DNA from 2 places in the Dietzia sp. oral taxon 368 genome. Region 1 is predicted to be linked to the other one. Evidence: predicted binding sites of a transcription regulator. Region 1 holds the regulator's gene; the other holds the start of a gene.

The links. Region 1 encodes LexA, which represses DNA repair genes until DNA is damaged. Its sites were predicted from a motif close to CGAACANNTGTTCG; they were not measured.
Region 2: C3V38_RS03690 (HNH endonuclease signature motif containing protein) is a predicted target of LexA. The motif match lies at 1,932-1,945, and genes of this name have one in related genera.

What each region holds. Positions count from the first base shown of each region.
Region 1 is NZ_CP027238.1:3,126,220-3,130,774, forward strand. It holds gene hrpA (ATP-dependent RNA helicase HrpA) at 1-674, shown strand, start outside; gene nrdR (transcriptional regulator NrdR) at 730-1,185, opposite strand; gene C3V38_RS14610 (hypothetical protein) at 1,297-1,743, opposite strand; gene lexA (transcriptional repressor LexA) at 1,972-2,640, shown strand; gene hflX (GTPase HflX) at 2,712-4,163, opposite strand; gene dapF (diaminopimelate epimerase) at 4,178-4,555, opposite strand, start outside.
Region 2 is NZ_CP027238.1:758,891-763,445, forward strand. It holds gene C3V38_RS03685 (hypothetical protein) at 1-293, shown strand, start outside; gene C3V38_RS03690 (HNH endonuclease signature motif containing protein) at 308-1,897, opposite strand; gene fbaA (class II fructose-bisphosphate aldolase) at 2,109-3,146, opposite strand; partial or broken gene C3V38_RS03700 (MsnO8 family LLM class oxidoreductase) at 3,326-4,321, opposite strand; gene C3V38_RS03705 (helix-turn-helix transcriptional regulator) at 4,489-4,555, opposite strand, start outside.

The DNA of each region.
Region 1 (4,555 bases):
TCGTCTCCGCCTCGTCGATCCTGCGCGGCCGACCGGTCAAGCAGCGCCTGGCGCTGACCCAGTACCCGCACGGGGGCGTCGAGGCGTTGGTCTCGGACGCCGCGTTGGCTGCCTGCGGACGGATCATCGCCCGCCGCAAGGGCGCTCCGGTACTGACGGTCGCGGACTTCACCGAGCTGCGGAACGCCGCCAGGGCCGAGGTACCGGGGGCCGTGGCGTCGACGATCTCGGCGGCGGTACCGGCCCTGGTCTCGGCCCAGCGGGTGTTCGCGCGCGTGGCGGAGGTCCCGGCGGAGATCGCCGAAGCGGTGTCCCCGTCACTCGAATTCCTCGTGGGCAAGGGGTTCCTGGCGCGTCATCCGGTCGATGTCCTGCCACACCTGGAGCGCCATGTGAAGGCGGTCGGCGTCCGGCTCGACATGGCGGAGACGACTCCCGATCGGCACCGGCAGCTGACGGCGAGGTTGGCCCGGTCGGAGGAGACGGTGGAGGAGGCGTGCGCGGCCCTGCGCCGGCGACCGGGTGGCGCGCGCGCGTCACGCGAGCTGCGGTGGCTGCTGGCCGAGTACAGGGTGGGGCTGTTCGCGCAGTCCCTGGGTACGGCCCGCCCGGTTTCGGCCGAGCGGATCGAGAAGGCGGTGGCGTCGGCGCTCGCGCCCCGGGCCCGGCGCTGACCGCTCGCGTCGGCGGCTCGGGGCGGGCGCCGGCCGCCGCGGTGACTGAGCGGACTCAGCGGCTCGTGCGGCGGTCTTTCAGTGCGATGATCTCTCGTTCGAAGTCGTCGGCCGAACTGAACTGCTTGTAAACGGAGGCGAAGCGGAGGTAGGCGACTTCGTCGAGGTCCTGGAGGGGTCCGAGGATCGCGAGCCCGATCTCGTGTGCGGGCACCTCGGAGGCGCCACGTGCGCGGACGGCGTCCTCGACCTGCTGGGCGAGACGCCGTAGGGCGTCCTCGTCGACGGAGCGGCCCTGGCAGGCCCGGCGGACTCCGCGGACCACCTTATCGCGGCTGAAAGCCTCGGTGACGCCGTTGCGTTTGAGGACTGTCAGCAGAGGCGTCTCGAGCGTGGTGAAGCGGTGCCCGCATTCGGGGCACTCTCGGCGGCGCCGGATCGCCTGCCCCTCGTCGACCGACCGTGAATCGATCACCCGGGAGTCCTCGTTGTGGCATGTAGGGCAGTACATTCCCGTGTGGCCCTTCGTCGACCGGACTGCGCGCCTCCCGGGTCGTGGCCCACGGGACGCGGGGACGATTGACCACCGTCCCCGGCTCATTCTAGGAGGCCCGGGTGCCTGTCACGCGTAGGCGGGCCCGCCGAGGAACGCCACGGCCAGGAGCATGATCACCCCGAAGACGATGCCGCAGGCCAGAAGTGCCCACGCGGGCACGTCGTCGACGACACAGGCCGGGGCCGGTGCCTCGATGCGGCAGGCGCGCACTTGATCGGCCGACACCGGACGGGTCCTGTCGGCCAGCCTCGGGGTGGGCATCCGCGAGGCCGTCGGCGCCAGGGCGGGGCGGCGGTCTGCGGGCGCGCCACGGCGGGGCGCGGCGGCGTCGTGCCGACCCACCGGCCGTGCGCCGGGCCGGGTCACGCCGCGTCCGCGAGTCCGCGGATCCGCGGCCGGGTTGGCGTTGACGCCGTGATCCACGCGGTGCATCGAAGCGCGGTGCTCCGCCGGGCAGATCTCCGTCCACCGCACCGTGGAGTCGGTGTGCGAGTGCAGCTCCAGAACGGTCATGTCCACTCCCTGCTCGATACGATGTGCGAAAGGCGTTCGCACATCCGTATGGATTGCTCAGTACATCTGTTCGAATTTGAACACGTCTAGAGTTGTATCACGCGACTCCGACACGATCACCATTCCGCGGTGAAATTCTTCGAACGTGTGTGTGGCGATCCCCGTTCCGGGGTTATAGGGTGTACACAGATGACGACGTCGAACATCCATTCGCCGAAGGGACCCGCCATGCCGAAGCCCGACTTCGACTCACTGACAGACCGCCAGAAGAGTGTGTTGCTGCACATCCACGACACGGTCAAGGAGCGCGGCTACCCCCCGAGCATCCGCGAGATCGGTGACGCCGTGGGACTGCAGTCGACATCGTCGGTCGCCCATCAGTTACGAACTCTGGAGAAGAAGGGCTTCCTGACCCGGGACCCGCACAAGCCGCGCGCGGTCGACGTGCACGGTGTCCCGGGGCAGAAGACCCGCGGTCGCCGGTCCCCGACCAGCGAGGTCCGTCGCCCTAGCGGGGCGGTCGAGCCCGTCTATGTCCCGGTCCTCGGTCGGATCGCGGCGGGTGGACCCATCCTCGCCGAGCAGGCCGTGGAGGAGGTCTTCCCCCTCCCGTCCGACCTCGTCGGGTCCGGAGATCTGTTCATGCTCCGGGTCGTCGGTGAGTCGATGATCGACGCGGCGATCTGCGACGGCGACTACGTCGTGGTGCGGCGGCAGAACGTCGCGGACAACGGCGAGATCGTCGCCGCGATGATCGACGGCGAGGCGACCGTGAAAACGTTCCGCAAGGACTCCTCCGGGGTCTGGTTGCTGCCCCACAACCCGTCCTTCAGTCCCATCCCGGGCGAGCACGCCACGATCCTCGGCAAGGTCGTGACGGTGTTCCGAAAGCTCTGAGCCGCGCTCGATGACGAGAACGCCGCCTGTCCCACGATCGGATCAGGCGGCGTTCTCGTCGTTCCAGCGGGTCAGGCGGCTCCGTTGCGCGTGCCACCATCCGTGACGAACTCGCCGAGCTCACCGGCCACCGAAGCGGGCAGCCGCACCACCATCCGCGTCCCGCGGTCGGTGTGCTCCTCCTCGACCACCGCGCCCTCGGTGTGGACCCGTGCGACCACGTCACCTCGGGTATACGGGACCTCGAGAGTCACCTCCCTGTCCCCGGACGCCACGATCTGCACGATTCGTTCGAGCAGCTCGTCGAGGCCCTGCCCGGTGGCCGCGGAGACGAAGACCGCGTCCGGCAACGCGTGGTGCAGCTCCGTGAGCACAACCGGGTCGGCCGCGTCGATCTTGTTGATAACCAGCAGCTCCCGCGGGCGTTCGGCGTTCTGCTCCTCGACCACCTCGTTGATCACCTTGCGAACCGCATCGATCTGGCGGAGCGGGAACGCGTCGGACCCGTCGACCACGTGCAGCAACAGTTCGGAATCGACGACCTCCTCAAGCGTCGACCGGAACGCCTCGACCAACTGCGTGGGCAGGTGTCGGACGAAGCCGACCGTGTCGGTGAACACGACCGACCGTCCGTCGGGGAGGTCGGCGCGGCGGGTGGTGGGATCGAGAGTGGCGAACAGTGCGTTCTGTACGAGGACGCCGGCGCCGGTGATCCTGTTCAGTAGACTCGACTTTCCGGCGTTGGTGTAGCCTGCGATCGCGATGGACGGAACCGGCGTGGCTCTCCTGCGGTAGCGCTTGGTGTCGCGGGACTGCTTCATCCCCTTGATCTCGCGACGTAGCCGCGCCATCCGCTCGCGGATCCGGCGCCTGTCCGTCTCGATCTTGGTCTCACCGGGGCCTCGCAGGCCGACACCGCCGTTACTGCCGGCCCGTCCACCCGCCTGCCGGGAGAGCGACTCGCCCCACCCGCGGAGGCGGGGGAGCATGTACTCCATCTGGGCGAGGGTCACCTGGGCCTTACCCTCGCGGCTTGTCGCATGCTGGGCGAAGATGTCGAGGATCAACGCCGTCCGGTCGATGACCTTGACGTTGACCGCCTTCTCCAGAGCCAGGAGCTGGCCCGGGGTGAGCTCGCCATCGCAGATCACGGTGTCGGCGCCCGTCGCGGCGATGACGTCCTTGAGGACGCTCACCTTCCCGGAACCGATGAACGTCGCCGCATCCGGCTTGTCGCGTCGTTGGATCAGGGCGTCGCAGACCTCCGCGCCCGCCGTCTCGGCTAGCTGGGCGAGTTCCGCCATCGCGGCATCGGCCTGGGCTGCGGACCCCTCGGTCCACACGCCCACGAGTACGACCCGCTCCAGGCGGAGCTGACGGTACTCGGCGTCGTTGACGTCCTGGAGTTCGGTGGACAGACCCGCCACCCGGCGCAGAAAGGATCTCTCCTCGAGCTGCAGTTCGCCGATAGATGGATCGAGGTCTCGTGTCGGCCGGTCAGCGGCCGTGTGATCGATAGTCATTCTCCGGCATCATCTCACATCGGAGCCGTCCGTGTCCCCTGTGCGGGCGTGTGATATGCACCGCCGTGGAACCGGCCGGCGGCGACGAGAGCGGACGGGCCGGTGAGGGCGGAACCGCTCTCGGTCAGGGTCACCCCGACCTCGCCGCCGGGCACCGACACGACGACGTCTCCCGTACCGCGACCGGCATCGGCGAGGGCCGCCACCGCCGTCGCGACGATCCCGGTCCCGCACGACATCGTCTCGCCGGCCCCCCGCTCGTGGACGCGCATGGCCACTCGGCCGTCGGACAGGGGCGTCGCGATCTCCACGTTGACGCCGTGCGGGAAGAAGTCGCGGTCGAACACCGGGGGATCCCCGACCGGCAGGGTGGCCAGGGTCGCGGCGTCCAA
Region 2 (4,555 bases), 1.0 Mb from region 1:
AGAACCGGGTCCCGCAGGAGCTGGTGGACACGATCACCGCGTCGAGCGAGGCGACGGGGCCGGATCTCGATTCGATGTTCCGCGAGTCGATCGCGGGCTCGTTCCCGGAGGACCTCGAGGTGACCGGGGTCGAGATCGCGGACGGCGGCGCGGAAGCGATGGCGACGGTCGAATCCGAGTCGGACGGGTCCGGTCCGGAGCAGGTGCGGATGCGCGACGAGGACGGCGCCTGGAAGCTGTGCCAGCCCGGGGTCGGAATGGGCTCGGTGCCCGAGGGCCAGCAGCCGGGCTGATCGGCTCCGCCCGGTCACGCCGGCCGCCCTGGGCGTTCTGGGCGCTCCGGCGACGTCGGCTGCTCCGGCCTGTCGCCGCGGGAGGTGGCGCGCAGGGCGCGTTCGGCGCCGGGTGGGTTGGTGAGGTGGCCGTCGTCGGCGATGAGGCGGTCGAGGTGGTGGTGCCAGCGGTGGTCGAGGATGCGGTCGCGGGCCTGGGCCAGGGGGCCGTGGGGTCGGGTGTGGTGTTCGTGTCCGGTCTCGGTGATGATGGTCAGCTCGCCGAGGGGTCCGGGTCGGTAGGCGCAGTGGCCGAAGGTTTTCTCCCGGTGGTGCTTGCGGCACAGGCACACCAGGTTCCACTCGGCGGTGGGCCCGCCGAGCTCGGGGCGCTGGTGGTCGAAGGCGATGACGTGGTCGATCTCGCAGTCGTGGGCGTCGACGGTGCACCCCGGGTGGCGGCAGGTGCCGTCGCGCAGGCGGATCCGTTCGGCCAGGGCGGGGCTGATGCGGTACTTCAGCGCCGCCTCGGGGGTGTCCTCGGTGCCCGGTTGCGGGTCGAGCAGTTCGAACCGGACCTTGGCGTCGCCGCCGGAGAGCAGTTCCTCGCAGAGCCAGTCGAAGCTGGCGTAGGCGCCGGTGACGAACTCGACGCGGTTGGGCATGCCCCGGGTGATGCTGTTGATCACGGAGATGCGGATCGGTTGGTCGGTGCCCCACGAAGCCCCAGGCCGCGCACGACCCGCGCCAGCGCCAGCGTCGGCGGCGGCGGCGTCGGCGGCGGCGGCGGCCGTGCCGGCGTCGGCGGGGTGGTCGGGTAGGGGGTCGGCGATGTCGGTGGTGTTGGGATCGCCGAGGGCGACCAGGGCGTCGGCGCGTAGTTGGTTGCGGGTGCGGGGATGGCCGGACTCGGCGGCGGCGCGGGCGACGGCGTCGATGCGGCGGCGTAGTTTCTCGGCGTCGCCGGAGGGCAGGTGGGCCCACATGCTGGTCATGCCGTCGCGTTCGGGGCGGAACCGCACGGTGCGCTTGTCGGCGGCCGCGTCGACGGCATCGCCGGCGCCTTGGGGGTCGTGGCGTTCGCGGGAGGCGTCGACGGTGGTGTCCAGGGCGGTGCGGCTCGGTCGGTGACCGCCGGCCAGGTCGCGGGTCAGGCGGGCCACGACATCGGATTCGACACCGCCGATGATGTCGTCGGGAATGCCGGCCAGGCGGCAGGCGGCGTCGATGGCCAACTGCTCGGGCAGCAGCCCCCGCTCGACGGCCTCGCGCAGGCGGGGCAGGCGGGTGTGGATCTGCACGCCGGCGGTGACCAGGTGGCGGGCGTGCCAGCCGGTCAGGGCCATCGCCGCCGTGAGGTGGTGGCGGGCCCGGTCGGCCGGGTCCAGGCGGGCGTGCGCGGGACGGGTATCGGCACCGGGGCCGCCGTGGGTGGCCTCGTCCAGCGCTGTGAAGCTCTCGACCAGCAGATGCGCGGCATGTAGCCGGGTGGCCCCGGCCAGGTTCTGCGCCAGCGTCACCGACCGCGCCACCTCGCTCAGCGCCGAGGCGTCCAACGACTCCAACGGCTCCCCCACCGCGCGCAGCGCGCCGAGACCGAACGCCCTCGTCGTCGTCGTATCCACCCCGGTCACCCCCCGCCCGCGCCGCATCCTCACTCGAACCTGTGATCGATTCTACCGGCGTGCCATTCATCACACAAGGGTTCGATACAGCCGCCACCCGTCATGCCCGCCGACGACAGCGGCGCCCCTCCCACACGGGAGGAGCGCCGCTGTCCGGGCTTACCGGGCCTACCGAACCGAACCGACAGGGCGAGCCGGGCGAGTCAGGGCGTCAGGCGCCCTTGGACTTGCCCGCCGACTTCAGGTCGTTGCACGCCTCGACGACGCGCTCGGACATGGCCTGCTCCGCCTTCTTGAGGTACGAGCGGGGGTCGTAGGTCTTCTTGTTGCCGACGTCGCCGTCGACCTTGAGCACGCCGTCGTAGTTGGTGAACATGTGCGCGGCGACGGGCCGGGTGAAGGCGTACTGCGTGTCGGTGTCGACGTTCATCTTGATGACGCCGTAGCTCAGCGCCTCCTCGATCTCGCTCTTGGCCGAGCCGGAACCACCGTGGAAGACGAAGTCGAACGGCAGGTCACCCTCGTTCAGGCCCAGCTTCTCGACCGCGACCTCCTGGCCCATCTTGAGGACCTCGGGCTTGAGCTTGACGTTGCCCGGCTTGTAGACGCCGTGGACGTTGCCGAAGGTCGCGGCCAGCAGGTAGCGCTGGCCGGTGTTGCCGGCGCCGAGCGCGTCGATGGTCGCCTCGAAGTCCTCACGCGTGGTGTAGAGCTTCTCGTTGATCTCGTTCTCGACGCCGTCCTCCTCGCCGCCGACGACGCCGATCTCGATCTCGAGGATCTGCTTGGCCTTGGCCGTCTTCTCGAGCAGCTCCTTGGCGATCTCGAGGTTGCGGTCGAGCGGGGTGGCCGAGCCGTCCCACATGTGCGACTGGAACAGCGGATTCTCCCCGCGGTCGACGCGCTCCTGCGAGATCTCGATGAGCGGACGGACGAACGTGTCGAGCTTGTCCTCGGGGCAGTGATCGGTGTGCAGAGCCACGAGGATGTCGTACTTGGCCGCCACCACGTGGGCGAACTCGGCGAGGGCCACCGCGCCGGTGACCATGTCCTTGACGTTCAGACCGGAGCCGAACTCGGAGCCACCGGTGGAGAACTGGATGATGCCGTCGGAACCCGCGTCCGCGAAGCCCTTGATGGCGGCGTTGATGGTCTCCGAGGAGGTGCAGTTGATCGCGGGGTAGGCGAAACCCTCCCGGCGGGCTCGGTCGAGCATGTCCTTGTACTGTTCGGGAGTTGCGATGGGCATGGGGTCTCCTCCGGTGGTTCAGTTCTTGGTGCGGATGGCCTCGGCCGGGGCGCCGGCGCCGCCCGTGACGGCGGGCGCACACCTCCCAGCCTAGGCCAGCCCCACCCCGCGCACCCGGGAGCCGCGCGACACCGCCCTCGACAGGGCGGGGGCGGCACCGCCCCTGGGCCGCCCGTATGTCATCCGGGGAGCAGCGCGGCGAACGCCTCGTCGGCCCGCGCGAGCGCGTCCCGGTCGTACGTGGACGTCGACGCCATGATCTAGTCGGCGCCCGTGCGCTCCACGAGTGCGGCGATCTCCCCGGCCACCTTCTCCGCGTCTCCGTGCACGGCGGTGCCCATCCACTCCTCCATCCGCCGTAGTTGCTGGGGCCGGAACTTCCGGTCCAGGATCTCCTCGACCGGCCGAAGCGGTCCGAACGCGCCGGTCTCGCGCGACTCGGCCATCGCCCACGCCTCCGGCAACAGCAACTCACGGGCCGCGTCGGTCGAGTCGGCGATCATCACCTCGAGGCTCATCACCACATAGGGCTCGGAGTCGGCCCCGTCCGGCCGGAACGCCTCCCGGTAGCGCTCCAGCGGCGTCGGGTCGGCCAGCAAGCGCGGACCGCCGACGACGACCGGCAGACCGGCGCGCGCGGCGACCCCCAGGCCGCGGCCGGTGGCCAGGACGAACATCGGTGGCGGGTCCTCCACCACCGGCAGCGCGGTGACCGGGCCGCGGCCGTGGAGGAAGTCCCGCACGGCGGCGATGTCGCGGTCGAACGCGTCGGTGTCGTACTCGCTCACACCGAGCGCCTCGCGGACCGGGGCGGTGAAGCCGAGCGACCGGCCGACGCCGAGGTCGATGCGGCCCGGGTGCATGGCCTCGAGCACGGCGAACTGCTCGGCCACGACCAGCGGGCGGTGATTGGGCAGCATCACCCCGCCGGAACCCAGGCGGATGCGCTCGGTGCGGGCGGCGGCGGCCGCGATGAGCAGCGGCGGGCTGCCGCTCGCGATGCCGGGCACCGCGTGGTGCTCGGCCGTCCAGTACCGGTGCAGACCCAGGCGGTCGGCGTGTTCGGCGCGCCGGAGTGTCGACTCGACCGCCGAGGCGTGGGACTCGCCGTGACGGGTCCGGGACCGATCCAGCAGGGACAACCGGAGGGTGTCCGGCAGATCGGTGGGTGCCACGCCCCCACCGTAGCGCCGGCGCGGGAAACGAGGCGGGCCCGGCGCGGAAACGAGGCGGGACCCAGTCCCGGGACCCGCGCCCTAATCCACCCCTCGCCAGCGCAGCGCGCCGAGCGCGAGCAACGCCAGGACGACGGCCAACGCCAGAACAAACCGCACCGCGCGCCTCATTCCACGTCCTCCACCCATTCCAGCAGGTCACCGGGCTGACACTCGAGCGCACGGCAGATCGCC